DNA from 2 places in the Arsukibacterium sp. genome. Region 2 is predicted to be linked to the other one. Evidence: predicted binding sites of a transcription regulator. Region 2 holds the regulator's gene; the other holds the start of a gene.
The links. Region 2 encodes LexA, which represses DNA repair genes until DNA is damaged. Its sites were predicted from a motif close to TACTGTNNATATNNACAGTA; they were not measured.

Region 1 (4,264 bases), on a different contig from region 2:
TGTCGCTGCAGGCCTTATTAAATAACGGCGATGAAGTCCTGGTGCCCTCACCGGATTACCCGTTGTGGACAGCTGCGGTGAATCTGGCCGGGGGTAAGCCGCTGCACTACCGCTGTGATGAGCAACAAGACTGGTATCCGGATCTTGACGATATTAAAGCCAAAATCAGCAAAAAAACCAAAGCTATAGTGCTTATCAACCCGAATAACCCCACCGGGGCAGTGTACGACAAAGCCTTCTTACTGGAACTGCTAAAGATTGCCCGCGAGCACCGCTTGGTGGTGCTTAGCGATGAAATTTATGACAAGGTGCTGTTTGATGGCACTGAACATGTCAGTACCGCCGCGCTGGCCGATGATCTTATTATGTTGACCTTTGGTGGTTTATCGAAAAATTACCGCATTGCCGGCTTTCGCATAGGCTGGTTGTTTATCTCCGGTGCTAAAAAACTGGCGCGCAATTATATTGAAGGCCTGAATATTCTCGCTTCTATGCGGCTGTGCGCCAATGTGCCTTGTCAGCATGCGGTGCAAACAGCACTGGGTGGCTATCAGAGTATTAATGAACTGGTGGTGCCGGGCGGCCGTTTATACGATCAAATGGATTTAGCGCATAAGCTGGTCACCAGCATTGATGGCATCAGCTGTATGCGACCTAAAGGCGCCATGTATTTATTCCCTAAGATTGATCGCAAAAAAATTAACATTGATGATGATGAGCTGTTTGTGCTGGATTTTCTGCGCCAGCATAAAGTGTTACTGGTGCATGGTCGTGCCTTTAACTGGCCTGAGCCGGATCATTTTCGCATTGTATTTTTACCGCATCGTGAACAACTCGAAGCCGCGGTTGGCAAGCTGGCGCAATTTTTACCCGGCTACCGGCAATAAGCAGAAAACTAACTATGTCTGAATCGTTTAGCTTTCAACAGCTGTTTGAGGCCTTTACCGAGCGCTTAGCGGCCGTGGTGTTTTATGCCTTTAACGTTGATGGTGTGGCCGTGCCTTTGGTGGTCATTTGGCTGATTTGCGGTGCCCTGGTGTTTACCGGATATCTGGGGTTTATCAATATCAGAGGTTTTGCACATGCCCTGCGCTTAATACGCCGGCCAAGTGCGGCTAAAACCCCGGGCGAGATTTCGCCCTTCAGTGCTTTAACAACAGCGCTTTCCGGTACTGTTGGCACCGGTAATATCGCCGGGGTAGCCGTAGCCATTAGTCTGGGCGGCCCCGGTGCCACCTTTTGGATGATAGTGGCGGGGTTACTGGGCATGTCGACTAAGTTTGTCGAATGCACGTTGGCGGTAAAATACCGCCAGCTTAATGCCGATGGCAGTGTCTCCGGCGGGCCTATGTATTACATTAAAGCAGCGCTGGATAAATATCAGCTGCCGCTGCTGGGCACCATACTGGCGGTGTTTTTTTCAATTGCCGTTATTTTTGGTTCAGCGGGTTTTGTACATGTTAATCAGGGTTTTGTGCAGGTTAAAACTGTTACCGGCTTTGATAATGCCTGGTTATTCGGCATTATTTACGCGCTGCTGGTCGGGGCGGTAATTATTGGTGGTATTAAAAGTATTGCCCGGGTAACCAGTAAACTGGTGCCCCTGATGTGCGCCATTTACTTAATAGCCGCTTTTGTGGTGATTGGCCATCATTTACCACAAATCCCTGCGGCCTTGATGCTGATTGTACACAGTGCTTTTGCGCCAGATGCCGCTTATGGTGGCTTTATTGGCGTATTGATTCAGGGTTTCAGGCGCGCAGCCTACTCGAATGAAGCCGGTATTGGCTCCTCCCCTATTGCCCATGCAGCGGCTAAAACCAAAGATCCGGTATCTCAGGGCTTTGTCGGCTTGCTTGAACCCTTTATTGATACGGTGGTGATCTGCTCCATCACCGCCTTAGTGATCATTTTGTCCGGCGCTTATCAGAGTAATGTATTGGATGGCGTGCAAATCACTTCCAGCGCTTTTGCCTCGGTCATCAGCTGGTTCCCGCTGGTATTAATGGTAGCCTTACTGCTGTTTGGCTTTTCTACGGTGATTAGTTGGTCATACTATGGCCTGACCGGCTGGCGCTATATTGTCGGGCATGATCCGAGGCTGACCACCCTCTACAAAATCTTATTTTGTATGATGGTATCTATGGGCGCTGTACCCGACATTATGGCGGTATTCGATTTTATCGACTCGATGATCTTCTTAATGGCCATTCCGAATATTCTGGCGTTGTATTTATTGCTGCCAGAAGTCAAAGCCGATTTAGCCGCCTACTGGCAACGCCAGCTGTCGCAGCCTTCGGCTCGCATCAAGCCGTTATAAGGGTTTTAGCGGCTTTGCTAACAGCCAAGCCGCGTGAGTGGCATCGTTAAGCACTAAGCCGCTTTAACCGCGGCTTTGGCTTCAGCGGGTGCTGCTTTTTCAGCTTTGGCTGGCTTAGCAACTTTTTTAGCACTCAGTGCCGCCAATAAGGCGTCTTTGTGTTGTGCCAGGTACAAAGCCAGCGCTTCAGTTTGCTGCTCATCGGCCAGTAACTGGCTGGCTTGCAGTAATACCGTTAACTCATCGGCTGTATCCAGCATCTTATCAAAGGCATCTGCTTCGGCTTTAGAGGTAAAAGTCATTTTCTCGGCTCCGTTGCGTTCTACCACGTATTTAATGATCACTGCCATCTTGCTGCTCCCGCTGTAATTGACTGTCTATTTATACAGTTGTTTGCATTTGTTGTCGAGCCCGTTATCGTAATTATTCGTTTGATGTCCGTTGCAGCACCTTGTTGGGCGCAACTCACACCGTCAAGCAGTGATCTAAGGTTCAAACTCATACTGGACCTTTATGATATCGCCTTTCCAGACCCATAGCAGAACGCCGCCATCGTACCAACCCACTTCACCATAGAATGGAACTCGCATCCCTGCATGAGTTTGATAGTCCCGAAAACGGCCCTCCCAGGGCACTCGCCTGTATGTTCCATCAAACCTGCCGAACCGACCATCACTATAAATACCCGTTACCTCACCCACGTCGTTAAACCGAAATTCCAAGGATACGGTTGTGCTGCCATCAGCCAGCGTTGCCAGTGCAGAGAAATCATCTATCGAACTCCAAGATACCCCAGATTGTGGCAAAAGAGCGGTAGGAAACCAGACAGCCTCTGCTAAGTACCTGTGTAACGCGCCTGAATTTAATTCCGGCACGCCGGTTTCTGAAGCGATGGCAAAAGCAGACAAGAGACTCGCCCGACCTGATCCAACACCGCTGCTGTAGCTATCCAGCACACGGACATGTGTACCCAAGGGCATCTCGATTTTTGCATTCCACAAGAAACCGGTTGCCGGCGGCACGACGACTTGGCTAGCATTAAACGACGACCAGCTAGTGGCAGCAGTACTTGTCCGCAATACCCCAGACTGTTGCATCCTTACTAAGTGGATCACCTGCTGGCCATCGACTAAGACATGCCGGAAATAACGGGCAACTGGCGGTGGAAGGTCGGTCAATGCGTCAAAACTGACGACTGTATTTCTTGGCTGTGTCGCGCCGCCGAGTAGGTCTGTCGCCATCTGCTCAGCCTTGGACCTTTCGCTGGCCTGTCCGATCAAGACCGAAGCAACAGCAGCTACAGATACGACTCCGATGGCGATGAGAATCCACTTAGCTGTCATCGGCTACCCCTGCTGTTCACGTCTAACGCAAAACATAGCGGGCAACTTGTTGTTTGGGCGCACTCGAGCGCCCAACGGGCTCGTCCATGATGTGTAACGTCTTTGTCAGACATCACAAGCCCATTTCAGTTGTAATGTTTGCGACAGGTACCTCTGAAGCTTTGTCTGTATCTATAAATGTCCTGAAATATTCTTTTGCCTGGTTAACTCTAAATTGATTTGACGGTAACTTAACTTTATTTGAATCGACATCTACGATTGGTACACCGGAAAATGAAACTTCATAAAATTGTTCTTTATTTCTGGCGTCCAGCGCTGTCCATTTAGAGAGCAGCTTCCAAGGGGTCCCAATTGAGCCCTGTTGTTTTTCGAAATCTATTCGAGCGTAATATCTTTTTCCTGACTCTACTTCTAGCTCTAATTTTGAGAAGCCATTAATGTAAGTATAAATGCTATGCTTTCCCGGAGGCAGCAAGATTTCTGCTCTTTCTTCTCCACCAAGTACACCGACAAGCTCACTTTCAGACCAGATCGCCAGCTCGAATTCTTTGTGCATATTACTGGGTCTCGTTACGCTCAAAACAGCATATTCGCCTGGATT
Region 2 (4,264 bases):
GATGATGAAGCACGGCACTGGCCAGTAAAGCAGGTAACATAAACAGGTGCAGTACATTATTGCGGTAGTAACTCAATAGCACCGCGTTTTCAGAGGTGAGACTCAACAGTTCGCCGAAATGATCACTACTCAGCTCCACCTTACCCATAGACAGCGCATGGGCAATGATGGCCTCTGCATCGCTATCCGGCAGACTGACTTGCTGATGATAGGGGACTTGCTGTTGCAATTGCAGATAGCAATTGAGCTGCTGGCTCAGTTCTGGCCGGGTAAGAGTACGTTTTTCTGACGCCAGTAAACAGATAGCCAACAGGTTGATGGCATTTAAGGCTGCACTCTGATTAATTTGTTGCATCAACTGGCGCGATAATTTTGCCACTAAGGGATTTAACCAATGTGGTTTTTGCACTTGTAGCGGGTGAATGTGGTTTTTCCAATCCGGTACCTGCTGGTTAAGGTACTGATTAAGCTGTATGGGTTCACCGAAATTGACATAACCATAACCATAGTTACGTAGTTTACGAATGGCCTGAAATACGCCGCCAATCGATTCTTTTTGCTTACCGGCTCCCTGTAACTCGCTGACGTAAGTATTGACTTCCATCACATGCTCATAGCCCAGATATACGGGGACTAAGGTTACTGGTCTGTCTATACCGCGTAGCATTGCCTGCACTGTCATAGCCAGCATACCGGTTTTCGGCGTTAGTAAGCGGCCGGTGCGACTGCGCCCGCCTTCGGTATAATATTTAACGGCATAGCCTTTGCTGAATAATTGGCTGAGGTATTCCCGAAACACCGCAGAATAGAGTTTATCGCCACTGAAACTACGGCGGATAAAAAAGGCACCGCCACGACGGAAAATAGTACCTGCTGGCCAGAAATTAAGGTTAATGCCAGCGGCAATATGCGGCGGCACCAAGCCCTGATGATAAATAACATAACTGAGCAGCAGATAATCCATATGACTACGATGGCAGGGCACATAAACAATTTCATGGCCGCGCTGTGCTAAGTCCCGCAGCATATCGGCATTATTGACCTTAATGCCGGAATAGAGTTTTTTCCACAGCCAGCTAAGCACACGGTCTCCAACTCTGAGCGTTGATTCGCGGTAATCAGCTGCAATTTCCTGCAAAAGTAACCGGGCGCGTTGTCTGGCCTGCTTTAACGGCATCTGTTTACTGCGAGCTTCTTCTTCTATAGCCTGGCGCAGAGCGGGCGAGGCTAACAAGGCATTAAATAACTGGCTACGGTTTACCAGTTTGGGGCCTGTGGCCGCCAGTTTTTGACGGTAAAAATGAAAACGAGACATGCGCAGTAATTTACGGGCAGTGCTGATTTCTGCGCCAAATTGAGCGGCCATTTGTTTTAACGACACTGCGCGACTAAAGCGCACCAGTGTATGGCGGCCTGACACCAGTACAATCAGCATCTTTGCTAACCAGTGCGGCGCATGGGCTTCACCCAGCAACCACTTAATACTGTTTTCTTTTCCCGGCGCCCGGCCCCATAAAATAGCGGCGGGCACCAGTTGCGCATCCAGGCCTGGGTCCTCCAGATGCGCCTGTAACAGTGCCTGGCCTTGTTCTAAGGCACGGGTTTTTCCACGGCCACCAATAATGGCATGCGGTTTTTCTAAAAACAGCGTACGCCGGTATAGTTGGCCATTTAATTCAACTTGTTGCAGTGGGTCTGGCAGCTGCAATTGCCTGCACACCCGGCGCAAGGTGGCCAGATCACTGGCGGAGCGGGTATGGCAGATATACAGTAGTGGTCTGCCGGTATCCAGTGCCAGTTCAGTTACCGTATTGTCTGGTACCACTTTAAAGCGCACCAGCAGGCGGACAGGCCAACATAATAATAGAGTAAGCAGACGAAATAGCGGAAAAGCTGAAAACATGAAAGTGCAGACCAGCGCCGTTAAAAAACCAAGAATATCATTAAAGTGACGACAGGCAAATTGTCAGTCTGGATGTTTGCCGATAATGATAGTTGCAAAAAATTTGGCAAAGTCAACACTAGCTGTATATACTCACAGTACCTACTGTATAGGCAGCCAGCATTATGAGACCTTTAACACCAAGACAAGCCGAAATTCTGCAACTGATTAAAGATTACCAAAGCGCCAGTGGTATGCCCCCGACCCGCGCAGAAATAGCGACGAAACTGGGTTTTAAATCAGCCAACGCCGCTGAAGAGCATTTAAAGGCGCTGGCCAAAAAAGGTGTTATTGAAATGATGCCAGGCACTTCGCGCGGCATCAGGCTGGTAGAAGATGATCTTGAGCCGGAGCAGCTGGGCCTACCGCTTATTGGTAAGGTCGCTGCCGGCCAACCCATTTTAGCCGCTGAACATGTGCAAAATCATTACCAGATTGACGCGCATTTGTTTAAGCCGCATGCCGATTTTTTACTGCGGGTGCAGGGAATGAGTATGCAGGATATTGGTATCCTCGATGGTGACCTGCTGGCAGTACATAAAACCAATCAGGCCGAGCCGGGCCAGGTCATCGTAGCTAGGGTAGATGAAGATGTGACGGTAAAACGTTTTCAACGTCAGGGTCACATGGTATTGCTGCATCCTGAAAACGCGGATTTTGATGTGATAAAAGTCGATTTGCGCCAGCAACAATTCGCGGTCGAAGGCTTGGCTGTCGGCGTCATTCGCAATGGCAGTTGGTTATAAAGTTAGCTGTTAGTCAATAAGTTAAATAATAAAAGCGCTGGTACGACCACATGGGTTTGCCGGCGCTTTTGCTATTTAGGGGTTTACACTGAACCGGATTTGGATGATTCTTAGACTAAGACTGACCAAAAAATAACAATAGGGTTAGTTTTTGATTTCTGCGCTAGCAATGAAATCTCAGCAAAACAACATAATAACAACAATATAACAACAATAAAATTGCGAAGCTGAACTACATAGAGTCGGTGGCAGGGTAAATACCGAGCAGTACTGTGTTCGAAGTTTCTGCAGTTTGCATTGCAAAATGACAGAGGAGAAGTACAGTGACGAAAACGCGTTGTTTACGTTGGTCGCTGCCAACCTTGCTTTTAGCCGCATCGGCTAATGCAGCAGCTATGCCTTTGAATATGACCAAGGGTGTAACAGATATTAGTCAGCAGGTGTATCAACTGCATATGACGATTTTCTGGATTTGCTGTGTGATCGGTGCTGTGGTGTTTGGGATCATGTTTTGGTCGATCCTTCGCCACCGTAAAGCACGAGGTGTGCAGCCTGCCCAATTCCATCATAGTACACGGGTTGAAATCCTGTGGACGGCGATACCGGTATTAATCTTAATCGGTATGGCAGTACCCGCTACTAAAACCCTTATTGCGATGGAGGATACGTCAGACGCTGACGTTACCGTGCTGGTGACTGGCTCACAGTGGAAATGGCACTACAAATATCTGGAAAATGACGTTGAATTCTTTTCGTTATTAGCCACGCCTCGCGAGCAAATCATTAATCAACTCCCCAAAGAAGAAAACTACTTATTGGAAGTAGACCGACCGCTGGTCATTCCTACCGGGCAAAAAGTACGTTTTCTGATGACTTCCGACGATGTTATTCACTCCTGGTGGGTACCTGCTTTTGCCATTAAAAAAGATGCAAATCCTGGTTTTATCAACGAAGCATGGACCCGGGTTGATGAGCCGGGTGTTTACCGTGGCCAGTGTGCTGAGCTGTGCGGTAAAGATCATGCCTTTATGCCCATAGTGGTCATTGCCAAGACGCCTGAGGATTACACGGCCTGGGTCATGGCGGAAGAAACGCGAATTGCCGCAGCAAAGGCTGCAGAGCGCGAATTGTTGGCGATGAATATGCCTATGGCTGAGCTTATGGAAGTAGGTGCCCGAGCCTATCAGGGCCATTGCGCTGCTTGTCACCAACCTAACGGAGAAGGTTTAGCTGGCATTTTTCCCGGTTTGAAGGGCAGCCCGCTGATTCTGAATGACCGTCGCGGCCATATCGATATTATCGTTAATGGTAAAAGTGGTACTGCTATGCAAGCATTTGGCCGGCAGTTAAGTTTAAAAGAGTTGGCAGCCGTGGTGACTTACACCCGCAATGCCTGGGGCAATGACACCGGTGATGCGGTGCAGGCAGCAGACGTTTATGCCGTGCAGCAGGGAGACTAAGTTATGACTGCAACGACTACGGATTTACCTGAAAACGATCAACATGGTCATGATGATCATGATCATCACGACCACGATCATCATGATCATAGGCCCAGCGGAATTATGCGCTGGCT

Region 1: the regulator LexA is predicted to act here: its motif matches at 2,692-2,711, upstream of V7D78_RS12595 (YebG family protein).

The regions. Positions count from the first base shown of each region.
Region 1 is NZ_DAINOE010000066.1:12,942-17,205, forward strand. Features, by position in the region: gene V7D78_RS12585 (pyridoxal phosphate-dependent aminotransferase) at 1-887, shown strand, start outside; gene V7D78_RS12590 (alanine/glycine:cation symporter family protein) at 902-2,320, shown strand; gene V7D78_RS12595 (YebG family protein) at 2,374-2,670, opposite strand; gene V7D78_RS12600 (DUF6544 family protein) at 2,806-3,663, opposite strand; gene V7D78_RS12605 (hypothetical protein) at 3,776-4,264, opposite strand, start outside.
Region 2 is NZ_DAINOE010000009.1:41,418-45,681, reverse strand. Features, by position in the region: gene plsB (glycerol-3-phosphate 1-O-acyltransferase PlsB) at 1-1,903, opposite strand, end outside; gene lexA (transcriptional repressor LexA) at 2,068-2,688, shown strand; gene coxB (cytochrome c oxidase subunit II) at 3,012-4,148, shown strand; gene ctaD (cytochrome c oxidase subunit I) at 4,254-4,264, shown strand, end outside.